3 regions of the Streptococcus tangpeifui genome follow, and region 2 is predicted to be linked to each of the others. Evidence: predicted binding sites of a transcription regulator. Region 2 holds the regulator's gene; each other region holds the start of a gene.
What was found. The regulator HrcA, encoded in region 2, represses chaperone genes, less so after heat shock. The targets are predictions, from matches to a motif close to TTAGCACTCNNNNNNNNNGAGTGCTAA.
Positions count from the first base shown of each region.

Region 1: a site for HrcA is predicted at 4,206-4,232, ahead of ACFSN5_RS07875 (ATP-dependent Clp protease ATP-binding subunit). Genes of this name have one in related genera too.
Region 3: a site for HrcA is predicted at 7,861-7,887, ahead of groES (co-chaperone GroES). Genes of this name have one in related genera too.

Region 1 covers NZ_CP172427.1:1,715,002-1,725,600, forward strand. The annotation lists gene ACFSN5_RS07855 (amino acid ABC transporter permease) at 1-134, opposite strand, end outside; gene adhP (alcohol dehydrogenase AdhP) at 742-1,764, opposite strand; gene ACFSN5_RS07865 (DUF1797 family protein) at 2,661-2,891, opposite strand; gene argF (ornithine carbamoyltransferase) at 3,145-4,110, opposite strand; gene ACFSN5_RS07875 (ATP-dependent Clp protease ATP-binding subunit) at 4,330-6,618, shown strand; gene ACFSN5_RS07880 (NUDIX hydrolase) at 7,100-7,552, shown strand; gene ACFSN5_RS07885 (DUF1827 family protein) at 7,619-7,921, shown strand; gene ileS (isoleucine--tRNA ligase) at 8,026-10,599, opposite strand, start outside.
Region 2 covers NZ_CP172427.1:147,806-158,404, reverse strand. The annotation lists gene dnaK (molecular chaperone DnaK) at 1-1,095, opposite strand, end outside; gene grpE (nucleotide exchange factor GrpE) at 1,585-2,124, opposite strand; gene hrcA (heat-inducible transcriptional repressor HrcA) at 2,148-3,182, opposite strand; gene ACFSN5_RS00880 (glycoside hydrolase family 73 protein) at 3,345-3,929, opposite strand; gene ACFSN5_RS00875 (M15 family metallopeptidase) at 3,949-4,686, opposite strand; gene ACFSN5_RS00870 (histidine phosphatase family protein) at 4,673-5,374, opposite strand; gene ACFSN5_RS00865 (PFL family protein) at 5,945-7,282, opposite strand; gene ACFSN5_RS00860 (ACT domain-containing protein) at 7,294-7,560, opposite strand; gene ACFSN5_RS00855 (LysR family transcriptional regulator) at 7,691-8,593, opposite strand; gene ACFSN5_RS00850 (acetate kinase) at 8,778-9,974, opposite strand; gene ACFSN5_RS00845 (class I SAM-dependent methyltransferase) at 10,037-10,599, opposite strand, start outside.
Region 3 covers NZ_CP172427.1:2,060,890-2,071,488, reverse strand. The annotation lists gene ACFSN5_RS09535 (DUF4651 domain-containing protein) at 1-144, shown strand, start outside; gene ACFSN5_RS09530 (thioredoxin family protein) at 137-454, shown strand; gene ytpR (YtpR family tRNA-binding protein) at 476-1,102, shown strand; gene ACFSN5_RS09520 (single-stranded DNA-binding protein) at 1,480-1,875, shown strand; gene ACFSN5_RS09515 (ABC transporter transmembrane domain-containing protein) at 2,080-3,699, opposite strand; gene ACFSN5_RS09510 (hypothetical protein) at 3,745-4,767, opposite strand; gene ACFSN5_RS09505 (hypothetical protein) at 4,760-5,278, opposite strand; gene ACFSN5_RS09500 (hypothetical protein) at 5,306-5,890, opposite strand; gene ACFSN5_RS09495 (TetR/AcrR family transcriptional regulator) at 6,060-6,656, shown strand; gene ACFSN5_RS09490 (Cof-type HAD-IIB family hydrolase) at 6,954-7,745, shown strand; gene groES (co-chaperone GroES) at 7,909-8,193, shown strand; gene groL (chaperonin GroEL) at 8,391-10,016, shown strand; gene ACFSN5_RS09475 (DUF975 family protein) at 10,403-10,599, opposite strand, start outside.

The DNA of each region.
Region 1 (10,599 bases), 690 kb from region 2:
CGCTTAGCAAGAGCTACCAGTACACCAAGAATGGTCCCAAAGAAAACCACACAGATAGAAATCATAATGGTGACAAGAACACCATAGTTAAAATAACCCCAATACTTGGGTAAAAAAGAAAAATCGAAATGCACAGATTTACTCCTATTTTTAAATAGCCAATCGGCTGTTTCCTAATGACGGGCAACTGACTTAAAAGAAGACGCCTCATCAATAAATTTGTAAATCATTCTACCATAAAATGTATAATAATACAATGTTATTTTATAATTTTCGAAATTCCTCAAAATTCCTGCATATTTTTCTGGAAAAAATAACTAGAAGGTAAATAAAAAGCCATTGGGAATTTTTCTGAGCTGGCGCAAAGAAAATCATCAATTGCCTTTGTAGTATTTTATTGTTAACTTAGATGGATTTAGAAGACAAAGTGTCCCTCTGCCTTTATTGGATCTGCGATTCTTTCTTCATTTTCTCCCTCTTTGTCAGCAGCCGTGTTTTCCTATGCATGGCTATATTTCCATTTCTTGTCGTTGCATCTACAACAAGAAACCTTTTAATATTCTTTGACAATCGTAAAAAAAAACGCTCCACTATGGACTGTATCCTCACTGTTAGATTATAGTTTAGTCCAACTTTAAGGATAAATACCTAGAGCGTTTTTCAGTGATACGGAATGGGTAAGTGCTGCTCACCAGTATTAATCGTGGATTACCACAAATTACTAGGCAGTCTGGTTAATGCTTAAGCTAATTTAGTGAAATCAAGAACCTTGCGACCCTGAATTTTGCCTGCTTCCATTTCATCAAAGACATCAGGTGCTGTATCCACATCAACTGTTTCAACAATCGGTACAACCAATCCTTGCGCACCAAAATCAAAGGCTTCTTCCAAATCTTTTCGTGTTCCTACGAGCGAACCAACAACACGAATGCCATCAAGAACAGTTTTTACAATAGAAAGTTCCATATATTCTGATGGAAGGCCAACAGCCACTACTGTACCGCCCGCACGGACACTATCAATAGCTTGGTTAAAGGCAACTTTTGAAACTGCGGTTACCACTACCCCGTGACAACCACCTGTTTTCTCTTGAATATAGGCAGCAACATCGTCAACTTCTTTGCCATTGACAATAATATCTGCGCCAGATTCTTTAGCCAGATTGAGCTTATCTTGGTTGATATCTACAGCGACAACTTGCGCATTGAAAACTTTTTTAGCATATTGAACCGCTAAGTTGCCAAGACCACCAGCCCCAAAGATACAAATCCATTTACCAGGAGCTGCTCCTGCTTCTTTAATAGCTTTGTAAGTAGTTACACCTGCACAGGTAATCGATGAGGCTTGAGCAGGATCTAAAGCTTCAGGCACTTTGACAGCGTAGTCAGCAGTAACAACTGCATATTCACTCATACCGCCATCCACGTTATAGCCAGCATTTTTAACAGAACGACAGAGGGTTTCGCGACCTGTTGTACAGTATTCACAATGGCCGCATCCTTCGAAGAACCATGCAATAGAGACACGATCACCGACTCTTAACGATTCAACACCTTCGCCAATTTCTTGGACGATACCAATACCTTCGTGACCAAGAATACGTCCAGGCACTTGACCAAAATCTCCATGAGCAACATGCAAGTCGGTATGACAAACACCACAGTACTCAACTTTCACAAGTGCCTCTCCATATTCAACCGTCGGTAAAGCATGATCCACTACCTCAACACCATTTGATGCTTGGTTTACAACAACTGCTTTCATATCACTTCCTCCTATATATAATTATTTTTTGTAATCGATTACAGGAATATTGTACATTATTTCACAATACTGTCAAGTATTTTCTGTAAATCAGCAGAGGAACAGAATCATACTGCTCCAAATTTCATCTAAAACAAGAGATCTAGGTACTAAAATTTCTCGTAAAGATTGGTTTTTCTTGTATCATTAATCATACAAAACAGCCATTGCTAAAACTTCAAATCTACCATTAGCTAAGATACCTCCAAGTCCACAATAGTTTTAGATAAGGATAACCACTTAAATTTGCCTGTTATTATTTCTTGATGAACATCTAATTATGATTCTCCTTTAAATAGGCGGTTTATTTGCGTCTGGGGCAAAAGTCCAGACTCGTTAACATTGTTCTAGATTTACCAGATCGATGCAGTTGTTGGGAGTAGGACTTGTTGGATACGCCAAGAAGTCTCATCTCTGCACAGTTCAAGTTCATGAGGTGCTTTAGCACCAATGAACCACTGCTGATTGGCTTTCTGTAACTGGTTTAAGTACTGTGCAAGTGATAGGTCAAACAGTCTGGGAGACTGTTTGAGAAAACCAAGATCAACTGTACCTAGGTGGGATTGAAATACTCCAGTGGACTTTGGTAGTCTGGGGATAGACTGCCAAAGCCTGCCACCTAAAAACAAGAATGTGGCAGAGATCTGAGCCCTAAAATAGAGAACGGGGAAAATCAAAATCGCGATATTATCACAATTTACTGATTGAGCCCCACTCTCGGACTAAAAATAAATGGAAACTAAAAGCCTTATCTGCCACCAGCCTAGCTGGTGGTTTTCTTGTTTTTCTCTCTGAGAAAAACTGGCTGGAAGCCATAAAAAAATCGGACTAAAAAGCCCGATTTTTCTATGATTATCTTAATAAAGCAGGTCATAGATTTCCATAGCGATTAGGTCAATGCTATCGAAGGTGTAAGTCTCACGTGCCTTGACATCACGCAACGTGAAAACAGGACCATTTTCAGGATCGTTCGCAAAAGAAACTTCCGCAACAACAACACCGTCACGTTCAAAATTTCGTTTCAGATTACTCCCATCTGTCGTCATCAAATTGAGACGATCAATGATTCTCACCAAATGTGATTCCATGTAAATTCTCCTTAGCTAAGATACAAGGAGCTTGGAAATCTAAATATCTCCAGCTACTACTTTTGCTCCTTGCTCCATTAATCTTTTAATCAATTTCATTTTACCATAAACTAGGAGAATGGGATAGGTGGAAACCCTAAAATAGCCAAATTTGCCCTGTTTTGCCAGTATTATCCTTTATATTAAACTGAAATTCACTTATTCTCTGTAAAGCAGAACCATACACAAGGTTTTAAGGATCAATTCTTTCCTATTAATAAGATTGGTAGATAATGGCCTTGATGGCATGCAGGCGGTTCTCAGCCTCTTGGAAAATGATTGGGCTAAATTTTTGAAAAATCTGGTCGGTGATTTCTAACTCGCTGTAACCATATTTATCGTAGACTTCCTGACCAATGCTTGTATTGAGATCATGAAAGGCAGGTAGGCAGTGCATGACGATGGTTTCTGGATTTTGCGTCATATCTAGGAGTTTCTGATTAACTTGGTAGGGCAGAAGCAAATCGATTCTATCCTTAAAATCTATATCTTCTCCCATAGAAACCCAAACATCAGTGTAAATCATATCTACACCCTTAACAGCTGCTGGATCGTCAGTTATCAGCAGTTTGGCTCCAGTATTGTGCTGTTTGGCCAGATCGACAATCGCTTGATCCGGCTGCAGACTCTCAGGAGCAATAATGGTGCAGTTAACACCAAGGATGGCAGAGGTGACTAGGAGAGAATTAGCCATATTGTTGCGGCCATCTCCGATATAAGCGATACTCAGACCTTCCAAGCTTCCAAAATGCTCCTTAAGGGTTAGAAAGTCTGCAATCATCTGGGTTGGATGCCAGGTATCAGTCAAGCCATTCCAAACAGGTACGCCAGAATATTTAGCCAAGGTTTCGACATCATCCTGTTTAAAGCCCCGATATTCGATACCGTCAAACATGGAGCCCAAGACCTTGGCCGTATCAGTCACCGACTCTTTCTTGCCTAACTGGGTTTCACCTGCTCCTAAATAGGTTACATTCATTCCTAAATCTTGACCGGCTACTGTGAAGGCGGAACGTGTCCGGGTTGACGTTTTCTCAAAGATTAGGGCGATGTTGAGTCCTTCCAAGTATCTGTGAACCTGCTTTTGTTTCTTAAGCTTCTTAAATTTAGCAGCTGATTCAATCAGTTCCAGCAGCTCTTCTTTAGTAAAATCTATCTCTTTTAAAAATGATTTAGCCATATATTTTCTCTTTCTTGTATTTTTATACAATAATTTTACAATAATTCAGCTATTTGTCAAGGAATATCTGTATTTTATTCATTTAGCTTTTGTTTTTAGCACTCTTGAGATTTGTCTGCTAAAATTCAATCTTTTTGCTTGCTTTCTATAGTTTGAATGTTATAATAACAGCATAGACTTTGACCAATATTGACTATAGGTCAAGATCGGAGGTTTACTATGTTATGTCAAAATTGTAAGCTCAACGATGCGAGCATACATCTCTATGCAAACGTTAATGGTCAGCAAAAGCAGATTGATCTCTGTCAAAACTGCTACCGAATTATGAAAGCTGATCCAGAAAATATTCTCAACAGTAATTTAACTAGCCAAAATCCACAGAATCAATCCATGGATTCTTTCTTTGATGATTTCTTTGGCGATTTAAACAACTTCAGGGCTTTTAACCCAGACTTGCCTAATTCCCCACAAACACAGGCAGGACGCGATGGTGGTAACCGTGGAGGCAATAATGGTGGAGCTAATAGGGGACGTCGTTCTCAGGCTCAGCCTCAGCAACCCGAAGGTATCTTGGAGGAGTTTGGTATCAATATTACTGATATGGCCCGTCGTGGCGATATCGATCCTGTCATCGGCCGCGATCAGGAAATTGTCCGCGTCATTGAAATCCTCAACCGGCGGACCAAGAATAATCCTGTCCTAATTGGTGAACCTGGTGTTGGTAAAACCGCTGTTGTTGAAGGCCTAGCGCAAAAGATCGTTGATGGTAATGTGCCACAAAAATTGCAGAGCAAGCAGGTTATCCGCTTGGATGTGGTCAGCTTGGTTCAAGGAACTGGTATCCGAGGTCAATTTGAAGAGCGCATGCAAAAGCTAATGGAAGAAATTCGCCAGCGGCAAGATGTTATTCTTTTCATTGACGAAATCCATGAAATCGTAGGTGCTGGTGGTACAACAGATGGCAGCATGGATGCTGGTAATATCTTAAAGCCAGCCCTAGCTCGCGGTGATCTGCAACTGGTTGGAGCAACTACCCTCAATGAATATCGTATCATCGAAAAAGATGCCGCTCTGGAACGACGAATGCAGCCTGTCAAGGTAGATGAGCCTTCTGTGGAAGAAACTATCACTATTTTGCGTGGTATTCAGCCAAAATATCAAGACTATCACCATGTTAAATACACCGATGACGCTATTGAAGCTGCTGCCGTCCTCTCTAACCGTTATATCCAAGACCGTTTCTTGCCGGATAAAGCTATCGATCTTTTGGATGAAGCTGGCTCAAAGATGAACTTGACTCTTAATTTTGTTGATCCTAAAGAAATTGACAAAAGGTTGGTGGAAGCTGAGAATCTCAAGGCCCAAGCCACTCGTGAAGAAGATTTTGAAAAAGCAGCTTACTTCCGCGATCAAATCGCTAAATATAAGGAAATGCAGTCCCAACAGCTGGATGAGCAAGATATTCCTGTCATCACCGAAAAACATATTGAAGCCATTGTTGAAGAAAAAACCAATATTCCAGTAGGTAATCTCAAAGAAAAAGAGCAGTCTCAACTGGTTAATCTAGCTAGTGACCTCAAGGCTCACGTTATCGGTCAAGACGATGCTGTTGATAAGATTGCTAAGGCCATCCGTCGAAATCGTGTTGGTTTGGGTGCTCCCAATCGGCCAATCGGTAGCTTCCTCTTTGTCGGACCTACCGGTGTTGGTAAGACAGAACTGTCTAAACAATTGGCTATTGAGCTCTTCGGTTCAGCCGACAGCATGATTCGCTTTGATATGTCGGAATACATGGAAAAACACGCTGTGTCCAAATTGGTCGGTGCCCCTCCAGGATATGTTGGCTATGAAGAAGCTGGGCAATTAACCGAAAAGGTTCGTCGCAATCCTTACTCCCTCATCCTCCTAGATGAAGTTGAAAAGGCTCATCCTGATGTTATGCACATGTTCCTGCAAGTCTTGGATGATGGTCGTCTGACAGATGGTCAAGGCCGGACTGTTAGCTTCAAGGATACCATTATTATCATGACCTCTAATGCTGGTACTGGTAAAGCAGAAGCTTCTGTTGGTTTTGGAGCGGCCCGTGAAGGTCGGACCAACTCTGTCCTTGGCGAACTCAGTAACTTCTTCAGTCCAGAATTCATGAACCGTTTTGATGGTATTATTGAATTCAAGGCCTTGAGTAAGGAAAATCTGCTTCATATCGTTGACCTGATGCTAGACGATGTCAATCAGCGTCTGTCCAGCAATGATCTCCACCTTGATGTAACGGATAAAGTTAAAGAAAAATTAGTTGATCTGGGTTATGATCCTAAGATGGGAGCAAGGCCTTTGCGTCGAACGATTCAAGAGTATATTGAAGATGCGATCACTGACTTTTATTTGGAAAATCCAAGTGAAAAGAACTTTAAAGCTGTCATGGCCTCAAATGGTAAGATTAGCATTAAGGCTGCTAAAAAAGCTGAGGCAAACATCGCCAGTAAGGAAGAAAGTTCTTCTACAGACTAAGTAAAATACCTTAGAGGGCTGGGCAAAAAACAGCCAACTGTATAGGGTGAGGCTGAGACAAAAGTTCTCAGCCTTATTTTTATTGTCTAGGTGCAGTGGTGAGAGTAAGACTTGTTGGCCATGCCAACCTAGTCTTACCCAGTTTCTGAGGTACTTTAGCAGCAATGAACCACTGTAACTGATTTTTCCGTTTTGGCCTTGTGCCAAAACGGAAAACCTAGTCAACTTGCGGGGTGGGAATACAATCCAAAATTTTCAATTTTTGGATTGATCCCATTCCTTTTTATTTATTATTCATTCTATTTATGTAGTATTAAATGGTTGCCACAGCAGTTATTGAACATCCTTATCTTGAGAATAAGAGAGCAGTTCTGCATCTCTTATAAGGACTCCTTTTAACAAGTTTTTCGGCAAATATGAGCAAGCATCTGACTCTCTTATGTTATAATAAACTCAGAAAATCTAAAGATGAGGAATTCCCATGTCCACTCCTACTTTTGGCCAAAAAGAGGCTGGAAAAAACTATGTTGCCCGCTATGGGGTCTATGCTGTCATCCCCAATCAGAATCAGACAGAAATCATCCTGGTCCAAGCCCCCAATGGAGCCTGGTTCCTGCCGGGCGGTGAGATTGAGTCTGATGAAGACAAGCTAACTGCCTTGGGACGAGAATTGATTGAAGAGCTGGGCTTTACGGCACAGGTTGGGCAGTACTATGGCCAGGCTGATGAATATTTCTATTCCAGTCACCGCGATACCTACTTTTACAATCCTGCTTATATCTATGAAGTTACTGGCTATACAACTGTTGGCAAGCCCTTAGAAGACTTCAACCATCTGGCTTGGTTCCCAGTCGAAGAAGCTATTAGCAAGCTCAAACGAGGCAGTCATAAATGGGGCATTGAAGAGTGGAAAAAATCTCATAGAACCTTATAAGCGAGCCGCTATTTTCAAAAAATCGTGCTATAATGTTACTATGCAAAGTCGATAAGGAGGTCTTCGATGAGACTAATCAATACCACGAGCAGCCACCCGTCACTTGTTCGTAATCAGCTGCGTAATACTGATGCTGAATTAGTTGAAGTTTATTCTGCTGGCAACAGCGATGTTGTTTTTTCCAAAGCACCCGGTCACTATGAACTCCTGATTTCTAACCGCCATCGGGCTATCAAAGATGAAGAAATTGAGAAAATTCGTGAGTTTTTCTTCAAGCGCAAAATTAATCCGGATATCATTATTCCCGATCAAATCAAATCGAGTCATACAGAAAAGTTGATTGAAATTTCAATTCCAACCACAAACTAAAAGTCACTTAAATGAGTGGCTTTTTTACTCTAAATATTAGATATAAAAAGGCTTTACAACCTAGTAAGATTGTAAAACCTTTTTTAATAGTCTATAGTGGCCTTTTATTTTGCTTTCACTTCAAAACCTTGGGCGACAGCTTCTGGGAAATTGCTTTCGACAATTTCTGCACAGTGGTCACAGATGGTTACGCCATAAGAACGTTCCTTAGTGGTTTCATCTGTGCGGCGGCAACGATCACAAACTGCTCCAGCTGCATGTTCAACACTAAAGGCTATACCGTCAAAGCTGACAGCATCAGCTGGTGCTGCTTGGTCAGTCACTGTTAATTGTGAGACAATTAGAAGTTGAGCGATATCACTTTGAAGGCTATCCAAGAGCTCTCTGGTTTCTTGATCTGCATAAATTATGAGATGAGCTTCTAAGGACTTACCAATTAACTTGTCATTGCGCGCTTCTTCCAGAGCTTTTTGTGCTTGGGTACGAAGGGCCATAAAGGCTTCCCATCTTTCAAGAACTTGCTCTTGATCTACGAAGGTTTGAGCTTCTGGCATCTCAGCTAATTGAACAAAGTCCTCAGCTTCTTGATCAAGATAAGACCAAATTTCTTCAGATGTATGAGGAAGAATAGGAGTCAGAAGCTTAGTAATCTTAACGAGAATATCATAGAAGACAGTTTGCATCTGGTGGCGAACATGACTGTCCGCTGCCTCAATATAGACAACATCTTTAGCAAAATCTAAGTAGAAAGCTGATAAGTCAACTGTCAAGAAATTATTGACAGCCTTATAGACACTCATAAAGTCATAATTATTATAAGCTTCGAGGATAGTTGCTACCAATCGGTTGAACTTAATCATCATATATTGGTCAACCGGGCGAAGTTCCTCATAAGCGACTGCATCAGCTTTATTAAAGTCAGATGTGTTAGCTACCAAGAAGCGAAGCGTATTGCGGATCTTACGATAGCTTTCTGAGGTTTGTTTCAAGATATCCATTGAAATACGGACATCATTGCTTGTATCAACAGAGGCAACCCAAAGGCGCAGGATTTCAGCACCAAATTGCTTTTCAACATCACTTGGAAGGATAGTATTGCCAAGTGACTTAGACATTTTTTCACCTTTACCGTCAAGGACGAAACCTTGTGATAAGATAGCTTTGTATGGTGCGTGCCCGTTAACAGCAACAGAGGTAATCAAAGACGAGTTAAACCAACCACGATACTGGTCAGATCCTTCCAAATAAAGATCAGCTGGATAACCTAGACCTTCTCGTTGATTCATGACGCCATTCCATGATGAGCCTGAGTCGAACCAGACATCCATAATATCCGTTTCTTTGGTAAATTTACCATTTGGTGAACCTGGATGGGTGTAACCCTCTGGAAGAAGATCTTTAGTATCCCATTCCCACCAAATGACTGATCCATGTTCCGCAAAGAGGTCAGCTACGTGGTCTGTCACATCTTTGGTCATGATTGCTGTACCGTCTTCAGCATAGAAGATTGGAAGCGGCACACCCCAGGCCCGTTGACGTGAAATGACCCAATCACCGCGGTCACGAATCATATTATAGAGACGTGTCTTTCCCCATGATGGGTAGAATACTGTTTTATCAATTTCATCCAATATTTCTTGGCGGAAATTAGAAACAGAGGCAAACCATTGGGGAACAGCCCGCCAGATGATTGGCTTCTTAGTCCGCCAATCAAATGGGTAGGAGTGGGTGATTTCTTCTTGAGCAAGGAGTAAATCCCCTAATTTTTCAAGAACTGTTGGCAGGACCTTATCATAGAATTGACCTTGGAAATCTGGCCCAGCTTCTTGCGTCATGATACCGCGACTGTCAACTGTTACAGAGACTTCTAATCCATATTTGATACCAACATTATAGTCATCTTCACCAAAGCCCGGAGCGGTATGGACAATTCCTGTACCAGAATCAAGGGTAACATGGTCACCGACCATGACCAATTCTTCAACCTCACCGTCCCAAGGGTGTTCGGTGGTAATCATTTCCAACTCAGCACCAGTATGACGCTCCAAAACATGGAAATCGGACCAACCAAAACGCTCAGCCAAATCATCCAAAAGTTCCTCGGCTACGACATATTTACGGTCTTGACCAGACACTTGAACAGTCACATAGCTAAAGTCTGCCCCCACAGTCAGCCCACGTGAAGCCGTGATGGTGAATGGGGTGGTTGTCCAGACAACGATATAGGTATCATTGTCCAGAACTCCTTTACCATCCTTAACCTTATTAGCATAGTAAAGAGAAGTTGAAACCAGGTCATGGTATTCAATTTCAGCTTCAGCTAAAGCAGATTCTGACGACCAAGACCAATAGACTGGCTTGGCTCCACGATAAATATAACCCTTATCAGCCATGGCACCAAAGACACGAATCTGAGCAGCTTCATAGTCAGGCGTCAAGGTTACATAAGGATTGTCCCAATCGGCTGAAACACCCAGACGTTTAAAATCTTCACGCTGTTTATCTACTTGGGAAAGGGCATAATCACGACACAGTTTAAGATATTCTGCACGGTCTAACTCCTTGCGTTTTACGCCCTTCTTAGCTAAAACCTGCTCGATAGGAAGGCCATGCGTATCCCAACCTGGATTATAAGGAGCGCGATAGCCCATCATAGATTTAGAACGGATGATAATATC
Region 2 (10,599 bases):
GGTCACATCAAGAAGTACGACGTCTTTGACATCACCAGTGATAACACCACCTTGAATAGCAGCACCCATAGCTACGACTTCATCAGGGTTCACAGATTTGTTTGGTTCTTTACCTGTTTCAGCTTTAACCGCTTCAACAACTGCTGGGATACGCGTTGAGCCACCAACCAAGATAACTTCATCAATTTCTGACAGGCTCAAATCAGCATCAGACAAAGCTTGACGAACAGGGGTCTTGGTACGTTCAACCAGATCGCGAGTCAAATCATCAAATTTAGCACGTGTTAATGAGACTTCCAAGTGGAGCGGTCCAGCATCACCGGCAGTGATGAAAGGCAGGCTGATTTGTGTTTGGGTGACACCTGACAAGTCCTTCTTAGCTTTTTCAGCAGCATCTTTCAAACGTTGCAGAGCCATCTTGTCAGTTGACAGGTCAATGCCGTTTTCTTTCTTGAATTCATCAACCAAGTAGTCAATAATCTTTTGGTCGAAATCGTCACCACCTAGTTTATTATCACCAGCAGTAGCCAATACATCGAAGACACCATCGCCCAATTCAAGGATAGAGACATCAAAAGTACCACCACCAAGGTCAAACACTAAGATTTTTTCATCTTTATCTTGTTTATCAAGACCATAAGCAAGAGCTGCTGCGGTTGGTTCGTTGACGATACGTTCGACTTCAAGACCCGCGATTTTACCAGCATCTTTCGTTGCCTGACGTTGGGCATCGTTGAAGTAAGCAGGGACTGTAATAACAGCTTTTTCAACTTTTTCACCAAGATAATCTTCAGCATAACCCTTAATGTATTGCAGAATCATTGCTGAAATTTCTTGAGGAGTATATTCTTTACCATTAGCAGAAACTTTTTCAGAAGTCCCCATCTTAGATTTAATAGAGATAACCGTATCTGGGTTAGTCACCGCTTGACGTTTAGCCGCATCACCGACAATGATTTCTCCGTTTTTAAATGAGACAACAGAAGGAGTTGTACGATTACCTTCTGGGTTAGCGATAATTTTACTTTCAGTTCCTTCAAGAACGGCAACTGCTGAGTTTGTTGTTCCTAAGTCAATACCAATAATTTTAGACATAGTATAAGATACCAAGAACGTTGAAATAGTCCGGTGGACTTTTCAATCGGGAGAGGGAGGAAGCATCGCTTTCTTCCTCTAGCGACTGACAACAACGTTCAATTCCTTTCATTTTCCTCTTTTTTAATTATAAGTTTTTTTGATATTTTTCTTAAGTGGTGGGGACGCTAGCAAACCTTCGGTTTCATGGCTAATTTTTGAGCCTAAAGTCTCAAAAATCCCCTGTCAGATAACCCGACTTGTTATCTGACTATCACCACGGCGAAAAATATCGCTTTGGGCAAGCCTTTGGCTTGCTTCTTTCTTTGTTGCGAGTAGTTTACTGTCATTTCGGACAAGTTTATTTTTATTAGCTATCATCATTGCATAGTTACAACGTGAGATAGCAAAATCGATACCATTTTGCTATCGAGCTAGTAAGGAGTCTAGGCAATCCGCCATAGTGGTTGCCGTATAATGGTGAGGCGTTTTAATGCCCATCATTATTGACTAGTTATATACCACCACCATGGCTGGCCGAAGCAGGCGATCATGCAGTTTGTAGCCCTTTTGGAAAACTTCTGCAATGCTGTCTGCTGGGTGCTCATCATCAGCCGGTAAGGTTTGAACAGCCATGTGAAGGTTGTGATCAAAGCTTTCGACTGTTACTTCTTCCACGCCTTCTTCTTTGAGAGCTTGGATCAGGCTTTCTTGTACCATTTCCAAGCCTTTCTTCACATCATCACTCAAGCCTTCAACCGCCAAAGCACGCTCTAAGTTATCCAGGCTAGGTAAAATTGCCTTAGCGAGATCCTGTGAACGATACTTTTGCAGCTGCTGACGCTCTTCATTGGCACGTCGCTGAATATTTTGCATCTCCGCGTGAGCCCGTAAGAATTTATTTTCAAAATCCTCAGCTTTCTCTAAAGCTGCTTCCAATTCTGTTTTTTCAGTAGTTTCCTCAGGGGCCGCTTCTGTTTGCAACTTGTCTTCCGTTTCAGAAGCCTGAGTCTCTTCGGTCACTTCCTCTTTTTTAATATCTTCTGACATAATGCCTCCTTCATTAAATGTTATTAATTGACTTCATAATGATTGCTACTAAGGTAACGATAGAAATCAGCTGATTTCATAGTCAAAACTCGACTGACAATTCCTAATAGACTGAATGCTCGTTGGTAATCAATCGTCACGGGTCCAAATAGACTTAAACTGCCGAAACCTCGGTAAGGAATGAGAAATTTATAGGACAGCTGTGTTAAAGAAATCAAACCGGCTTGGTTCTCATCTGCCAGACGAATGGCATAAGGTTTATCTTCTTGAAGCAACTGACGAATTTCCAAAGCTAATTCTTGGGTCTTGTCAAAGAAACGGTAGATCTGATCATCAGAAAACTTGAGGAGATTCTCCTTGCCAGCTAAAAACGGCTTTTCAACAAACATTTCCTTAAAAATATGCTCAAATAATTCTAAGACATTGTCTGTTGTCTTAAAATAGCGCTGAACAATCTGCGGAATCTCGGTTCGAATCCGATAATGGATCTCCATGACTGTTTGTCCCAAAAACCGCTCACGCACTAAACCGCTTAAAGTAACTAAGTCTTCATCAAGAAAATTCTTAGGAATAGCAAACTGACTGGTGACCGTATTGGAATCATCAAAGGTCATGACAGCTAGAGCATCGTGATGACTGAGCTTGACAATATCAAAAGCACTCAAGCGTTGATTGCTTGGTTCAACATCTAAAGCAACTGCTGTGCACCCTGTCAACTCTGCTAAAAGATCGCTGGCCTTTTGCAACAAATCTTCCAGTTTAAAAAATTCAAAATCAAAACCTTTGATAACTTGATAAGCATCAGCTTCATCAATCCTCTCAAAATTTAAGAGATGACTAACATAATACTGAAAACCTTGACGACTTGGCAAGCGACCACTAGATGTGTGCGCCTTTTCCAAGAGGCCAATTTTTTCTAAGGCAGCCATATCATTACGGATGGTGGCACTACTAGAAGCAATATAATTTTGTAAAACCTTGGATCCGACAGGTTCGTGTGTCTGCGTGAACAGCTCAACCACAATGGATAAAATGTCATTTTGCCGCTGGGTAATCATCACGGACCTCCAATCCAAAAGTTTATTAGCACTCTTAAACTAAGTCTGCTAATTTATGTTTCTATTATACCGCTCTAAAACCAACTGTCAAGAGAAAAGCACAAAAAATTAGCACTCTTTTTTAAAGAGTGCTAATTCGGCTGTCCTTATAAAAAATAAATGCTAACTATCATACTGAGTAAGATTTTTTTCCCGAATAATCGTAATAAGCTTATTAGCATAGTCAGGATCTGCATTGACTCCTGCTTTTTGCAGAGCCTGAGCTGCCGTAACATACTCTTCAGTTGTGGCTAGGATAGTGTAAAGCTGCTTTCCCCACATACCCGAAGAGATAGCTTCAAGATAAGCCGTCAAACTATCCTGCCAGTTGGTATAAATAGCATAAGGTTGTTTAACCGTCTGCCACTGACCGTTTTCATAAGACTGAGTGGTTAAAACAATCTTAGCCTGCCCAGGCTGAGCTAAGGTACCTGTGAAATTATGATAGCGCACAGCCAGTAAGTTAGAGCCATAATTGGATGACTGAGCCGCCTGAGCAATAATTATAGAAGCTTTAACGCCATAGGCTTTTGATAACTTCTGGGCTACCGGAGCAACCTCTTTAATGAAGGAAGCTTCTGTATAAGAAGTGCTAACCTTAGTATTGGCAGCCTTTGTTTTCATGTTAAACAGGAGAGGCAGAAGAATAAGGGCTAAAACAAGCCCAAAAACGATCATGAAAGGCCGAAACTTGAGCCTTGATTGCATATTATTCCATCCTCCTATCCTAATTCTTCAATAAGGCCACATACTCTTCCAAGCTCAGATTATGCTCGGTCATATATTTGGCTGACTCCTTACCAACATAGCGGAAATGCCAGTCCTCATAATCAACCCCAGTCGAATTGCTCTTCCCCTTTTCAAAACGAAGAACAAAGCCATAATCCGGCGCAATCTTTTTCAGTTGCTCTACAACGCTAGGGTCGCTTTCGTTGAGGCTGTCAACCGTACTCATATCAATTGCTAATCCTGTTTGGTGCTCACTAGCTCCGGCTGGCTGGGAATAGGTTTTAACCTTTTCCTCAGCTTGGTCTTGACTCAAACTAGGGTCGCTAGCCATCTCCTGCTTAACATAGGAGTCAAAGAGTTCCTGTTGATATTCGACACTGCGGTAACCTGAAATCAGATGCTCACTGCTATCAATCTTTTGTGCAGCTGCCAAAAATTCTTTGACCTTGTCCGCAATCCGCGAATCCACTTTGATATTATCAATAACCGTCAAATCAGGATTAAGTTCCTTAGTAATCTTGTCACGATTAACCACAATTAACTGCCAATCATCTGCTGAAACATCAGGCAGATCCGAGCTCAATTCAACTTTCTTAGTTTTTTTGACCTTAGCCAACTGACTGGCTCCTGTTTGATTTGACCGAGAGGCCAATTTATCATGCAGGAAGGCAAAACTAAAAATGACGACTAATCCTAAAATAACAACGATAAAAAAGTTGCGACTAGACTTTTTCATGGTTCTCCTTTGCTAAAATTTCTCGACCTTTTTGTCGATAAGTCATGTCTCCGATCGCTTCAATATGGAATGTACCAGACTCATAAGTTACCTGACAGACGCTACCGTTATCGAGAGCTAAACTCCTTGGAAGACTGGAATCAATCAAGCCCATTAAAGTACCAATAGTCATCCCGTGACTGACCACGATCGCATCACCACCACCTCGGCTCTCAACTTCTTTAGCAATGTCAGTAAAACCAGATAGAATTCGATCTCGCAGAATTTCCCAAGGTTCAGCCCAACCAGCTGTATCAACTGCTAGAATAGCATCAGCCATATCTTGGTAGGTCATTTCTTCAACTGGCTTATCGAAAACCCTTGGCACGACCCCGTTAAAGAGTTCCGCATCATAACCACCGTCAAGGCTGCCGAAGCACCATTCACGAATTCGCTTATCTCGCTTATAAGGAATGTCACTCTGCCCCATTTCTCGTAAAATAATTTCCATAGTCTGCAAGGTCCGACCGCTATCACTAGAATAGGCAGCAACAAAATTTAGACCTGCTGCCTTTAAGCCTAGGCCAAGTTCCTGAATCCCCCGCTCACCTTCTTTAGTCAGTGGCGTATCAGACCAACCTTGAGCCCGCCCAATAGTGTTAAACATAGTTTTACCATGGCGGGCAATAAATAAGCGTGTTTTTGTCATAAGGCCCTTCTCCTTGATTTTCTTTCTATTATAACAAATTTAAGGAAATAAAAATAGCTGATAAATAAGACGCTAATGACAATAATGAAAAACGTAGGACGCTTATTATTCATAAATATTAGTGAACAGTTTCTGGCGTTAGCCCTATTGCTAAACAGGCGACGATGGCAGAGATATCATGGTTCCAGTAATAATTAACTCCATGATAATACGGAAAGACAATCCGTTTTTTATTAGTTTGCCAGACTGATGCTCTTATTGAAGATAGAGATAACCTAAGCGAGACAGAGATTTGTCCACTCAATCTGACCGACTCAGGCAGGATTTTTCGATATAACGTCTGCATAAACTCTGCCTTCAGTAATAAAGAAGCGCGCTTTCCTCTTTATCAAAATAAGGTTGGCAATAAAAAATTTGATAACTCAAATCATCAACAGTAAACAGTACAAATCGTACTTGGTCAAGTTTGGTTTTTCAAAGAATATAAGTACCATTAGTTTTACCACCAATCAGTATCTTAAAATGAGAGTAGAAAAAAAATCCCCACCAAGATTGGTGAGGAAGCAAATGCTAATTTTTAAAACTGTGAATTGGAGCGGGGATTTGTCCGCCGCGGGCAATGAAATCTGCCGATGACTTTTTATTGACTGACATGACTGGAGCAGAGCCAAGGAGACCGCCAAACTCGATGGTGTCTCCCTCTTTGCCTTTAGGAATCAGGCGAACAGCAGTTGTTTTCATATTGATAACACCGATAGCAGCTTCGTCAGCAATCATAGCAGCAATGGTTTCGGCTGAAGTATCTTCTGGAATAGCAATCATATCCAGACCAACCGAACAGATGGCTGTCATAGCTTCTAACTTTTCCAGATTAAGCGAACCAGCCTCCACTGCAGCAATCATACCTTCATCCTCAGATACTGGAATAAAGGCGCCAGACAGACCCCCAACCTGATTGCAGGCCATCACTCCGCCCTTTTTGACCTGATCATTGAGAAGGGCTAGGGCTGCTGTTGTCCCATGGGTACCGACAGTCTCAAGTCCCATTTCCTCCAGAACCCGAGCCACCGAATCTCCTACCGCTGGCGTTGGAGCCAAGGAGAGATCAACAATACCGAATTTAACTCCCAGTCTCTCACTAGCCAAGCTGCCGACCAGCTGACCAATGCGGGTAATCTTAAAGGCCGTCTTCTTAACAGTTTCAGCCACAACATCAAAAGACTGACCCCGGACCTTTTCTAAGGCTCGCTTAACGACCCCCGGACCAGAAACACCGACATTGATGACGACATCAGCCTCACCAACCCCATGGAAAGCTCCAGACATAAAGGGATTATCCTCAACCGCATTGGCAAAAACTACCAGCTTAGCCGGCCCCATCTCGGACAGCTGAGCGGTTTCCTTGATAATCCGCCCCATATCCCCAACAGCCGTCATATTGATACCCGATTTGGTCGAGCCAATATTGACAGAGGAGCAGACAAAGTCAGTCTCAGCCAAAGCTCTGGGAATGGATTTGATGAGAATGTCATCGCCTTTTTGATAACCTTTTTGTACCAAGGCTGAGAAACCGCCGATAAAATTGATACCAATTTCCTTAGCGGCTTTGTCCATAGCTTTAGCTAGAGGGACATAGTCGGTCGCATCCGTTGCTGCCCCAATGATAGCAATCGGTGTAACTGAGACCCGCTTATTGACAATAGGAATCCCCAATTCTGCCGAGATCTCATCACCAACCGCAACTAATCTAGCGGCCTTGTCGACAATTTTACGATAAACTTTATCAGCTGCCCGATTGATGTCGGAATCAATACAGTCAAGAAGCGATATGCCCATAGTGATGGTGCGAACATCAAAGTTCTGCTCCTCAATCATGGCAATGGTTTCTGTAACCTGTTGAATATCCATGGAAATCTCCTTTACAACTTGTGCATAGCATCAAAAATAGCCGAGCTTTGAATATTAATCTTAACACCCAGACTATCCCCCAATTTTTCCAGTTCCGAGCGAAGGAAGGTGAAATCCTTTTTCTCAGGAGAGGACACTACCGTCATCATAGTGAAATACTCATCCAAAATGGTTTGGGTAATATCATCAATATTGAGTCCCAATTCAGCGATTTTGGCAGAAACTCCTGCCACAATCCCTTGGCTATCTTTACCAACAACTGTAATAATTGCTTTCATGTTTCTTCCTCTTTTTCTTGGTATTGTTAGTATTTTAGCACATATCTGGAAATTCTTTCAAAAATTATTAGAAGTATCACTGTAAATCCGAACTTTCCTAAAACATAAAGAGCCAGCAAAGTCCGACTCTCTAATTTCTTTCACTTTCTGCTAAACTAGCCTTTACTCGCTCAATAAAGGCTTCTATAATGGGAGTTTTTTTGCGTTTATTATTGGTCACGAGACCTAAGGTATGGACTGGACTATCTGCCAGCGGAATAAGGACTATTTGCTCTTTGATAAATCCATTGACAATTCCTAAACCCGAAGCGTAAGCGTCTGAGGCCGTCAGCAAGTTCATAACTGTCCCTCGGTCATTACTGTACATAATAGTTTGATTATCCAAAACCTCTAAAGTATCCTCATCAAAATTCAAGCCGGACTTTTCCTGACGGAAACGCACCTGAGGATACCCCTCCAAATCAGCTTTGGTCAGAACTTTTCTATCTGCCAAGGGATGGCCCTTCCGCAGAAAAATTCGCGTTGGAAATTCCCCCAAGGAGGTAAAACTTAAATCCTGATTAACCAAAGATTTTTCCAGAATAGGACGATTATCAGCATCCAGATAAATAATCCCTAGGTCGCTTTCAAATTTATCAACACTTCTGAGAATCTTCTTGGTAGTCGTCTCAATCAGCTGAAATTCCTGATAGTCAGCCTCAAATGTTTGAACAATCTCAGTTAAGGGCAGGAAGAGAAAATCATAATGGTGGGAAGCTACCGTGAAACCCTTGCGAAATTTCTGCTGATAACGCTTCTCCAATAAGTCCAGCTCCCCAATAATCCGTTTGGCATACTTGATGAAATCATTCCCATCATCAGTCAATCTGGCACCCGTATTGGAGCGGACAAAGAGCTGCACACCCAGTTCCGCTTCTAAATCCTTGATAGAAGCGGATAGGTTGGGCTGGGTAACATACAGCTTTTTCGCAGCTTGGCTAAAAGAACCTGTTTCTGCAATTGCCTCAACATAACGACACTGTTGAAAATTCAATACAGGTCACTCCCTTCTTTTGAAAAACTTGCTCCTATTATAGCAGAGCTAGATTCAATTAGAAGGGAAATAGCCATAGGAAAATTTAATCAACTCTTTAGTTTTTTTTATACAAATTTCGCCAGAGAAAAAGCACCCGAACGGATTCGAATGCTTTCTTTTCATGAACTCTTTAACCAAAACCTTATCGCATCTTCTTAAAATGTTCAACATCACGCGCAATCATCAATTCCTCATCGGTTGGAATGACCAGAACCCTAACCTTAGAATTTGGAGTTGAAATGTCACCGACATAGCCAAAGACATTCTTTTCTGGGTCGATCTCCATACCAAACCAAGAGAGCCCAGCAATGATATCTTGACGCATACCGATAGCATTTTCACCCATACCTGCGGTGAAGACCAGAGCATCAGCTCCATTGAGGACGGCGAAGTATTGACCGATAAACTTCTTGAGACGGTCAATAAAGATATTATAAGCTAGAACTGTGTTTTTATCATGAGCTTCAATACCAGCTTCAATATCTCGCATATCGCTAGATTTTTCAGATACCCCCATGAGACCTGATTTCTTATTAAGCATTTCAACCACATCGGCAGCTGTTTCCAAGTCTGGATCCTGCTGAATTAAAAAAGGAATAATAGCTGGATCAATATCGCCTGAACGGGTTCCCATCATAGGGCCGGCCAGCGGCGTCAGTCCCATAGAGGTATCCACTGATTCCCCGTGGTAGTTAGCCGTGATAGAAACACCATTTCCAATGTGAGCCGTGATCAATTTTAATTCATTGAGAGGGCGGCCTAACATCTTAGCCGCTTCCTGAGCGACATACCGATGGCTGGTACCATGAGCTCCGTATTTACGCACCTTGTAATCACGATAATATTTTTGCGGAATAGGATAGAGATAGGCATGTTTAGGCATGGTTGTATGAAAAGATGTATCGAAAACAACTACGCTGGTAATGTCTGGCAAGATGTCTCGGAAAGCTCGAATCCCAGCAGCAGCCCCTGGATTGTGAAGCGGGGCTAAAAGTGACAGTTCCTCAACCTGTTCAATCACTTTTTCATCAACCAAGGCAGATTCCTTAAAGTATTCGCCACCAGCGACAACCCGATGACCAACTCCTGTAATCTCCTGATAATCCTTAATCAAACCATGCTTAAGCAGATCTTCTAAAAGAATCCGAACTGCCATGGTATGGTCAGGAATATCTAGCGTTTGCGAATCAGACTTGCCATCGTATTTAACTGTTGAGATTGAATCATTTAAGCCAATGCGCTCAATGAGCCCCTTGGCCAAGACTTCTTCTTCCGGCATTTGATAGAGCTGCCATTTGAGACTGGAGCTCCCAGCATTGATTGCGATTGTTTTTGACATAGGCTACCTCTTCTAATGTAAACGTTTTCTAAATCCGTATTCCATTATAGCAAATTTTCTCATCAAAGAATATAATCAGCTGACCATTTCTTGAAATTTTCCATAAAATCTAGGAGATTGTCACGGTCCTGCAAATCACTCAGAGGATAAACAAAAGTCTCGGGTGCCTGACTGCTCTGCTTTTGCAAGACAAAGATAGACTTAGCATTAACAGGATTGCCAAAGAGTTCCTCTGGTAGAGCAATGACCGCCACAATGTCTGCGTAACCCTTGAGCCAGCCTTTAAGCAAATCGCTCTGAGGACTAGTCAACAGATTAACCGGAGCTAGAAAGATAGCAAAGCCCTGAGCCTTCAAGTATTTAAGTGACTGCTCCATCAGCAAATGATGGGCATAGGTATGTTCATTTTGAGCAGCCACCTGATAGCGACTAGCTATAGTATCATTAGGATAGTAGCCAACAGGAAGATCACTAACAATAATATCGCTTTCTTTAATCAGCTGGGGCCGCACAGCGTCTTCCTGTACAAAACTCCCTTCTGAGCCCACCACATCAGCGATACTAGCTGATAAATCAATCAGTAAGTCGTCAACTTCCAACCCCATGTAATCCAGCTGTCTACTGC
Region 3 (10,599 bases), 350 kb from region 2:
GATATTCAGGTCCTCTATATCAAGGATTATGAGACAGAAGGCTCCAGTTTATCAGGCGGTCTGGTCTTTGAAGATGGCCGCGTCCTTGATTTTATCTATGATGACGGCCATATTTCCTATAGTGAGGAGCAAGAAGATGCTTAAACCAGAAACTTACGAAGAATTAGCTGCCTATTTAGAACAAGATGGCCGTTTGGTCTTCTTATTCACAGCGGATTGGTGTCCCGATTGCCAGTTTCTCTATCCGTTTTTGGATGAGTTAGAAGCCGACAATCCTCATGTTACCTTTGTTCAAGTAGATCGCGACGCCTTTATGCCCCTGGCTCAGAAATGGGATATTTTTGGGATTCCTAGTCTGATTGTCGTGGAAAATGGTCAAGAGATTGGCCGTCTGGTCAATAAACTTCGTAAGACCAAGCAGGAGATTAACAGTTTTTTAGCAGGATTGAATTAAACAGAAGGAAGTCAGATACTCATGATTTTTGCTTATAATAAAGAACAAGTCGGCGATGTCCTCATGGTCATCCTTCAAGATACCAAGCCAATTGCCCGTCAAGTTGAGCGCAAGGGCAAGGTTGCTCGTGTTTATGCAGAAAATGACGGACGTACCTTAGCTTGGAATATTTTTGAAGTTTCCAGTCTGATGGAGCTGACTGGAAATGGTCAAGTCTTTCCGAGCGAAAAGGATATAGAGATTCTCAATCAAGAATTAGCCAAGGAAGGCTTTGAGGAAAGTTTAGAAGCAACTCCTAGTCCAGTTTTTGTTGTTGGACAAATTAAGGAAATGGAGTCTCATCCAGATAGTGATCACCTCAATATTTGTCAGGTAGCTATTGGCGGGGACCAGACCGTTCAAATCGTGGCTGGAGCTCCAAATGCTGCTGTTGGCCTTAAGACCATTGTAGCTCTGCCCGGAGCTATGATGCCCAGTGGCAGCCTGATTTTTCCAGGTAAGCTTCGAGGAGTTGATAGTTACGGCATGATGTGTGCTCCTCGGGAATTAGCCCTGCCAAACGCTCCGAAGAAACGCGGTATTATTGAACTGAATGATTCTGCTGTAGTCGGTGAAGCTTTCGACCCAGCCAAACATTGGCAAAACTAGGCCTGCTAACGTTTCATTTGTTAGAAATATCTACAAGAATCAGGAAAATGGAATAGACAACTGGCAGCGTCCTTCTTCACACAATACTATATTTTTTGATGTTGACGTATAAGAAATCTGTAGATGAGGAAGCTTGATTTTTCTTACTCTTTAATTTTTGAAATTAGGCTGCAATTTGCCTACTGGAGCATTTTAAGCTCACCTCTTAGAAATGCTTTGCCATTAATCCATGCATGATATGGAAAGTCAAAAAGCGGACAAGATTAGAGTTCTACTACGACAATTCTAAAATGTTTGCTTTTTAATTTATTATTGTTTTTTATCCTAAACCTCTTTTTTCATTTCTTTTACGAATAAGAAAGTAAGGAGGTGAAGATATGTATAATAAAGTCATTCTTATCGGCCGTTTGACAGCAACTCCCCAGATGGTTAAAACCCCTTCGGATAAATCCGTCTCCCGCGTGACTTTAGCTGTCAATCGCCGTTTTAAAACTCAGGATGGTGAACGCCAAGCTGACTTTGTCACTGTCGTTTTCTGGGGCAAGTTGGCTGAAACACTCGTCTCTTATGCTGGCAAAGGGAGTCTGGTCTCTCTTGATGGTGAGATCAGGACGCGTCATTATGAAAAGGATGGACAGACTCGCTATGTAACCGAGGTCCTGGCTCAATCCTTCCAGCTGCTGGAAAGCCGTGCCCAACGAGCCTTACGTGAAAATAACGGCACCGGCGACCTAACAGACTTAGTCCTCGAAGAGGAAGAACTCCCTTTTTAATTCTAATATCCTAATTCCTACCTTGATCATAGTGCAGTTTCATTGAAGTCATCTATGCTCACGTAACAGTCTCCCGCCCAGAATATCTATTTCCAAATTTATATTAAAGATTGACGTATTTATCAAACATCATCAAAGCACTCTAGCCCTTGTCTTTCGAGAGACTCAAAAATCGCATGAAGCTATTATCCTTCATGCGATTAATTATTTGATAGTGTTATCATGAATTTTTAATACTCTATCAAAATTTATTCCTTTTATAATATGGTGATCAACAATTAATAAAATACTATCTGGAAGTTTTGATTTTATAACAGATAGTAAACTATCCATTGACGTATAATCTATATTAGAAAAAATTTCATCCAAAATCAATAGCTTGGGCTTATATGATATCGCTCTAGCAATTCGTAATTTTTGAAGTTCACCTAAACTAAGATAATTTCGTAATTCCTGACTAGAAATATTCAAGCCTTTATCTAAGGACAGAATTCTCTCGTATATACCCACAGATTTTAATAAATCATAAATTTCTTCATCAGAAGATAAAAGTGATGAGAACTCCTCTTTTAATGTTTTTAACGGGAATCCTTGATTATTAGATAAATAGACAATTTGATGAGGTCCCAATTTCTGCGAACTATTTAGTTTTAGATATAAACTATCCCCATTTTTTTCTTCTAAACGAATACAACCTGTATAATTATTGTATATGTTGGCAAGAGATTTTAAAAATAATGATTTACCAGTACCATTTTCCCCTTTCAATAAAATACACTCTCCATTATGAAGAATCAGATTAATACCCCTTAAGATACTACTATTTCCACTATACACCGAAAAATCAGATAACTCTATAGCACTTAAGTTATCAAAATTAACTATATAAGAACTATCTGTTACCTTATTCAAATACAATAATATCCTTGCTTCATAAGTTCTGCTGATTGATAAAACAGCCCACAAATTAATCAGTTGAGTAACAGGACCAAAAATCAAACCACTATAAGAATTAAAAGCTACCAAATCTCCAATAGAAAAAATTCCATTTCCTATAAAATTTACTCCTAATACGAATATCAAAATTGTAGTAGAAGAAACTATTCCTGTAGAAATAATCTCAATAAAATTTTGAAAACCTCGTATTTTTGAATTAATAATGAAATTATTATTAATTACGTTCCAAAAATCAGAACGAATCTTATCGAACATTCTAAATACTCTTATTACTTCTAAATTAGTTGTTATATTTTTTAAAGTGTTAAGCAACTGATCTCTGCTAAATTGTTGCTCAAAACTAAAGGTTTTCAATTTTTTTCCGGCATAAATAATCCACAACACATATGTAGGAATGACTATCAACACTGGCAACGTTAATTGGATATTTAATCTTAAAAGCATTATTAAATACCCCATAAAAAGACCAATACTTGATATAAAAGTCACAACAATATTTTCAATATTAGATACGTAAAGCTCAGAGTCATTAAATATCACAGTAGTTATATTTGAATTATCCGATAATGACTCAATATTGTTCTCTGACAAAATTTGTTTACGTATCTCTAATAAGAATCTTTGGAAAAAGGTAGCAGATAAGATGGAATTTATCCTCCCTACTACAAATTGAAAAAAAAGAACAACAACTATAAGTATAATATAATAATATAAAGAGTTGAACTGCTTTAATATTAAAACTTTATCGATTATCATCTTAGAGATATAAGGAATTGGCAAAGATAACAAATTACCTAATATAATTAGAAAAACAATCAAAGTGAACTGAAACTTATGGTATCTAATGAATTTTCTGAAAATAATCATAGCTAATCCTTAATCAAATATACACCCTTAAAAAGGTAATTAAAATTAATTAAGTATCGAATTATAAATAACCACCTTTTCTAAATATCTAGTCAAAACTTCCTCTTTGACAGATTCGTAATTATCTCTTATAGTTCCTAGCAACTGTTTATTATTATATAAATATGCACAATAAAGACATTTATGAGCGAAAAATGGAGCTTCTTTCCCCATCCACTTAGACGCTGTTTCTACAATTTTTTTAGGTCCATCAACAAAGATCCAAGCTTTTAAAAAGTCTCTATGGTGACTAGATAACACCTTATTCAATTCCACTCTGTCAATTTTACCTAAGTGCAGCTCACTAATATCATTGGAGGTTAACCCACAACAGCCAACTACATCACCACGGGGTTCCAAAGCAACTGTATCAAATATTCCATCACAACCTTCATTATTACCTGATAAGAGTTTTTTGTCGAACTTATAAACTGTATTCGTATGAAAAGAAACCCATATTGTCGGCATGACCTTCAAAAGTTTTGAATATTTTTGACCTTGTATATACTTAGTGTAAAGTGGATGATTTACAAAATCCTCTACTTTAAATTTCTTACTGCTATTGGTTTCAACTGCAATACAAGTCAACATTCCTTGTTCCACACTAGCTATAGCACAATGCAAAACACATTCTACCGGAATAAACTTTTGATGACTATCCCCAGTTGAAAAATTAATTTCATTTAATCCATTATATTTTAATATTTGAATCTTTTCTCTAGCAGATTCTATACTTGTACCCCAAAAGCCATTAGTGACACATCTTGTTAGAAAACCTAAATCATGTGCATATCTAATACTTTTGACTAACAATTTAAAATTAATAAAACACTCGCCACCTGAAAAAACAACAACTTTGATACTCTCAATATGTTTAATCTTGTCCAAAAATGATTTTATTTTACCAAAATTTAAAGAATTTCCTTTCAATCGCGGTGAGCAAGAAAAACAACATTCATCACACTCAGCAACGCATTGATATGTCATTAGTATAGCTGCTGTACGCGGATTAGGTTCTAAATTATTCATTAATTTCTCCTAAATTATTGTATTCTCTAACAATTTCAACAAATTCTTCGATTACACTTCTTAAATATGATATCCCACCAATTTTCAATGCTTTCTTAGAAATTTTAGATAAGAATTTATTATCAATTTTTTTGAAAAACTCTTCACTTTTATCAGGATCAGAAGCTAATACGCCTAATGCAACAGCAACAAGTGTGGCTGCTCCTACTACTGTCGTTACTCCTGCTACTACATTAGCTCCGGCTGCAACCTCATGTAAGGCCACATAGGATACAGTATAGAGCCACCCTTTGCTGTATTCTACAGTAGGCTTTAACGAATACACTTCATCTTTAGACATATCATAATTAAGTCTTTCATTTTCTATAAAATCATAAGGACTTAATAAATCTTGACCAGATAAAACATCTAAAGTCATCACATCTGCAATATTTTCTGGCATATCTAAACTAAATTTAGATTCTTTATCCATATTTCTTAAAGAATCACCAAAAATTCGTTTGTCACTCATAACACATACTCCTTTCAATTATATGAATTAATTGGTTGGTCCGAAAATTAACAATAGGCAAAATATAATTAATATCAGAACAAATGCACTTGCATAAATTATACGCCCTATGGGATGCTTAGGATTTATAGCTATACCAAATTTTCTAACCTCTGAAAATGTCTTAGAGGTTTGAAATCTATTAACTTCAAATTTATATCCTGCTGCTACCATACAGAATATTGAAACACACAATAAACAGGCTAGTAACTTTTGACTTTTTAGGGGAAGACTATTATTAAAGCAAATCATTATAATCATTATTATTAATTCACAAGCAAGAAAAATAAAGAACAAAAATAATGGCATACTGGTTCTTTTATGTTGCTTAACTTTTAAAGATTTGGACTCTCTTTTTTTATGAGTATTCCCAGAATAATTTCCCAGAAATAATAGGATCAGCAGACCCATTATTACTATTAGATTTTCAGTAAAGCTAATCTCAAAATGAATATTAAAGGCGGCTAATGAAATGAATCCTACCACTATTAAGATATTAAGCATTTTTGTCTTCTGTTGCATAACAATATCACCTTCACCTAACCATATAAAAAATCCTTTGATTTCTCTCATAATTATCATAATTTCTAATTAAATATTATTCCTAAAACACCAAACATTCAATAGTGATTTTTTGACAGAGTGTAAAAATATTAATTTGCAAAAAGCCCTTAATTGCTATAAACTTACTGTAATATGATGTTATTTAGTTCACAATATGTAAAAAAATAGGAGTAAACCAATGACAAAAGGAACTCGAGAAAATATCATCAATGCATTTTTTATATTGGCTTCAAAATATCCTGAACGTTCATCTTTCTCTCTTGCTGAAATAGCTAGAGAAGCTGGTATAACTAGACAAACTATCTACAAAAATCACTTTAATAGCTATGAAGAAATTATTGATTATATCCAATTTGCGACAGATAGAAAAATTGATAGTCTATTTTCTGAATTTGATGGTAGCCAAACAATTGATTGTTTTTTATGTTATGTGATAATCCCAGAATTGTATAACAACAAAAGCTGGCTAAGATATCTCTATTCAACTGCGGCTGATCCCAAATGGAGAAAATATCTTCAACAAAAGTATTATAAATGGATACTAAAAGAGCTGACGATCAACTGTCATAATTTTCAATTAGATAATATCTTTATTTCTAAATGGTTAGTTAATAGCGTTTTAGCACTTATCGAGATATGGATATCCGAAGAATTTCCAATTCCCCCAGAAAAATTTTCAAAAGAATTTTTAAATTTGATAAATAGCCCACTTTCCGATTTCTTTTTACGTGAAAACTCTCAACAGAAAAGGTTAACAAATAGAAAAGCTAACTAATTTTTTTACGTTACACAATATTTTTCCATCAACATAACTATAATTCATTACAATAATTTGGTAATGCTACTTCAAACTACGATATTAAGCGGAGACCATTTAATCACTGGATTAATCAATAAATTTTTACAATCAATGGTCCATCAAGATAATATTTTAATTTCCGCCTCCTCTTGACAATACTATATGCTTTTGTTGTACATTTATATAACGGAATGATTATGGCCTTAGAAATCATACGAATACAAGCTTAGAAAATGTTATAATAAAAGTAATTTAGGTCAAGGAGGCTGATTTATGCAAATAATTTTCAGTGATATAGATGGTACTCTTCTTAACCAAGACCATCAGGTAACCCCAGCGACTGCCCGAGCTATCAAGTCTTGTGTAGATAACGGGCTCTATTTTGTGCCAGTGTCTGCTCGAATGCCTGAAGCCATTCGCCCAATTATTGATAACATCGGTATTCTCAGTCCCATTATTGCCTACAATGGTGCCTTGATTCAGGCTCAAGACGGGACAGTTGTCGACAGTAAGACTATAGCCATGTCTGAGATTCGATCAGTCTGCCAGACGGTTGAAAATCTGGGGCAGGATCTGGCTTGGAACATCTATAGTTATAGTGATTGGTACTCATCCCATCAGGGCCATGATTTGGTTCACGATGAAGAAGTGGTGGTTAACTTAGAGTCGCAAGTTGCTGACCTTGATCAGTTGGACAGTCTTAAAGAAGCCCACAAGGTTTTAGTCATGTGTCCACCTAATCGGACCGACCAAGTTTTGCAGGCCCTCAAGCGGGGCTATCCTGATCTATCCATCGCTAAATCTGCTGCTCATCTGATTGAAGTCATGGCAGCAGGAATTGATAAAGGTCAGGCAGTTAAGACCTTAGCTGACTACTATAGAGTTCCTATAAATGAGACTTTGGCTTTTGGCGACAACTATAATGATTTAGAAATGTTGGAAACTGTCGGTTATGGCGTCCTCATGGGCAATGCTCCCAAAGCTCTGAAGAATCGAATTGGCAAGGTTACCTTGGACCACAACCACGATGGCATTGCCAAGGTTCTACAAGAAGAAATTCTCTAAGAGTTCACGCGGAGAATTCTGAGGATGTCTAACTTTTAGCATGCAGAAAAACTTTACCAATTGGTAGAGTTTTTTCTTGACTAATTTTGACCAAATGCTACAATAATAAATGTAATTAGCACTCGAACTGTTGAAGTGCTAAAAAATTAATGGAGGTCAGACAATGTTAAAACCTTTAGGTGATCGTATTGTTGTAAAATTTGAAGAAGTAGAAGAAACCACAGCTAGTGGTTTTGTTTTGGCAGGTAGCTCACATGAAGCTACTAAAACAGCAACTGTTTTAGCCGTTGGGCCAGGCTCTCGGACACTGCATGGAGATTTGATTGCTCCGAGTGTAGCTAAGGACGATAAAGTTCTGGTTGAAAATGGTGCTGGTTTGGATGTTAAGGATGGTGATGATAAAGTTTCCATCGTCCGTGAATCTGATATTTTGGCTATTCTTAGCTAAGAGTAAGGCCGAATCCCATTCAAAATTGTCAGCTTACTAGTATCTAATATAAAAAGAACCTTAGGTCGGTTTTGTTGGAGAAAAAATGCAAAGTTCTAGGTGTTCTTGAACATGGAAACGTGAAGAATTCCGAGGGCTACCTCTCCTAAGGTTACTAATCTAAGCAATATATAAACAAGAAAGACAGGTAATAATAAATGGCAAAAGATATTAAATTTTCAGCAGATGCGCGTTCTGCAATGGTCCGCGGAGTCGATGTTTTGGCTGATACCGTTAAGGTAACGCTTGGCCCTAAAGGCCGTAATGTTGTTTTGGAAAAATCCTTTGGTTCACCTTTGATTACAAATGACGGTGTAACTATCGCTAAGGAAATCGAGTTAGAAGATCATTTTGAAAATATGGGAGCCAAATTGGTTTCAGAAGTTGCTTCAAAAACCAATGATATTGCTGGTGATGGTACAACAACTGCCACCGTTTTAACCCAAGCCATCGTTCGCGAAGGGCTTAAAAATGTAACAGCAGGAGCTAATCCAATCGGTATCCGTCGCGGTATCGAAAGAGCTGTTGCAACAGCTGTTGAAGGTCTAAAAGCTATCGCTCAACCAGTTTCTGGTAAAGAAGCTATTGCGCAAGTTGCCGCTGTATCTTCACGTTCTGAAAAAGTTGGTGAATACATTTCAGAAGCTATGGAAAAAGTTGGCAACGACGGTGTCATCACCATTGAAGAGTCTCGTGGTATGGAGACTGAATTGGACGTTGTTGAAGGGATGCAATTTGACCGTGGTTACCTTTCTCAATACATGGTAACCGATAACGAAAAAATGGTTGCTGATCTTGATAATCCTTACATTTTGATTACCGATAAGAAAATTTCAAATATCCAAGATGTCCTTCCTCTTTTAGAAGAAGTGCTTAAAACTAGCCGTCCTCTTTTAATTATTGCAGACGATGTTGATGGTGAAGCCCTGCCTACTTTGGTTCTTAATAAGATTCGTGGTACCTTTAATGTCGTAGCTGTTAAGGCGCCTGGCTTTGGTGACCGCCGCAAGGCTATGCTGGAAGATATCGCTATTTTAACGGGCGGTACTGTTATTACGGAAGATCTTGGTTTGGAACTTAAAGATGCTAGTATCGCTTCGCTAGGTCAAGCTGCTAAAATCACTATTGATAAGGATTCAACAGTTATCGTTGAAGGAGCTGGCCAAGCTGATGCAATCGCAGAACGGGTCAATGTGATTAAGTCACAATTGGAAACAACAACATCAGATTTTGACCGTGAAAAATTGCAAGAACGTTTGGCAAAATTATCTGGCGGTGTTGCAGTTATCAAGGTTGGTGCTGCGACTGAAACAGAATTAAAAGAAATGAAACTTCGCATTGAAGACGCCCTTAATGCAACCCGCGCTGCCGTTGAAGAAGGCATCGTTGCCGGTGGTGGTACAGCCCTTGTTAATGTCATTGAAAAAGTTGCCTCTCTTGATGTGAAAGGGGATGAAGCAACTGGCCGTAACATTGTTCTGCGTGCGCTTGAAGAACCCGTTCGTCAAATTGCCCGTAATGCTGGCTATGAAGGTTCCGTTATCATCGAAAAACTTAAAGCTAGCGCTGTTGGTACAGGCTTTAATGCAGCCAATGGAAGCTGGGTAGATATGGTTGAAGCAGGAATCATTGATCCTGTCAAAGTTAGTCGTTCAGCCCTGCAAAATGCAGCTTCTGTAGCCAGCCTCATTTTGACAACTGAAGCCGTTGTTGCCGATCATCCAGAAGAAAAAGCTCCAGCTGCCCCAGCAATGGATCCAAGTATGATGGGCGGCATGATGTAATAGAAAAAAATTATCTAAGCAGCAAAGAAGGCTGATAGTTAACGGGAGTGGGATCAACCCAAAAGTTGAAAATTTTGGCTCTCACCATTTCTTAATTTCTAGAGTGACCTGAAACGGTCTCTCTCCAGATCGTTTCACTCCCACCCCTGTGCAAGAGGTTAGGAACACTGGACGAGTTTTGTCCAGCCTCCATCTCTCTTACTAATTCAAAAGAGACAGTGTTATCAGCTGTCTCTTTTTTGTATCGTAAGGTTAATGGCTTTCTAGTTATCAACACTAGCTGAAAGATTAGGCTGGCTTGCTATGATGAAGGAACTATATTCCTCACTAACTTATAAAAACGGAAGGCTCATCTGAACCTTCCGTTTTCAATATGGGAGTAGCTTTTAATCTGCTAAGACAGTCGGATTTTGAGCAATGAGGCAGCGATAGAACTCGGCGCGTGTCGTTAGGATGTAAGGGTAGAGCCAGAGATAGCCGATTCCAAGGGTTAGGGTTGCTAAGAACCACCAACCAAGAAAACTGAGATCAAGGACGAAAAGTTCCCATTTGTGTCCCTTCATCAAATGCTTAGATCTGGTAA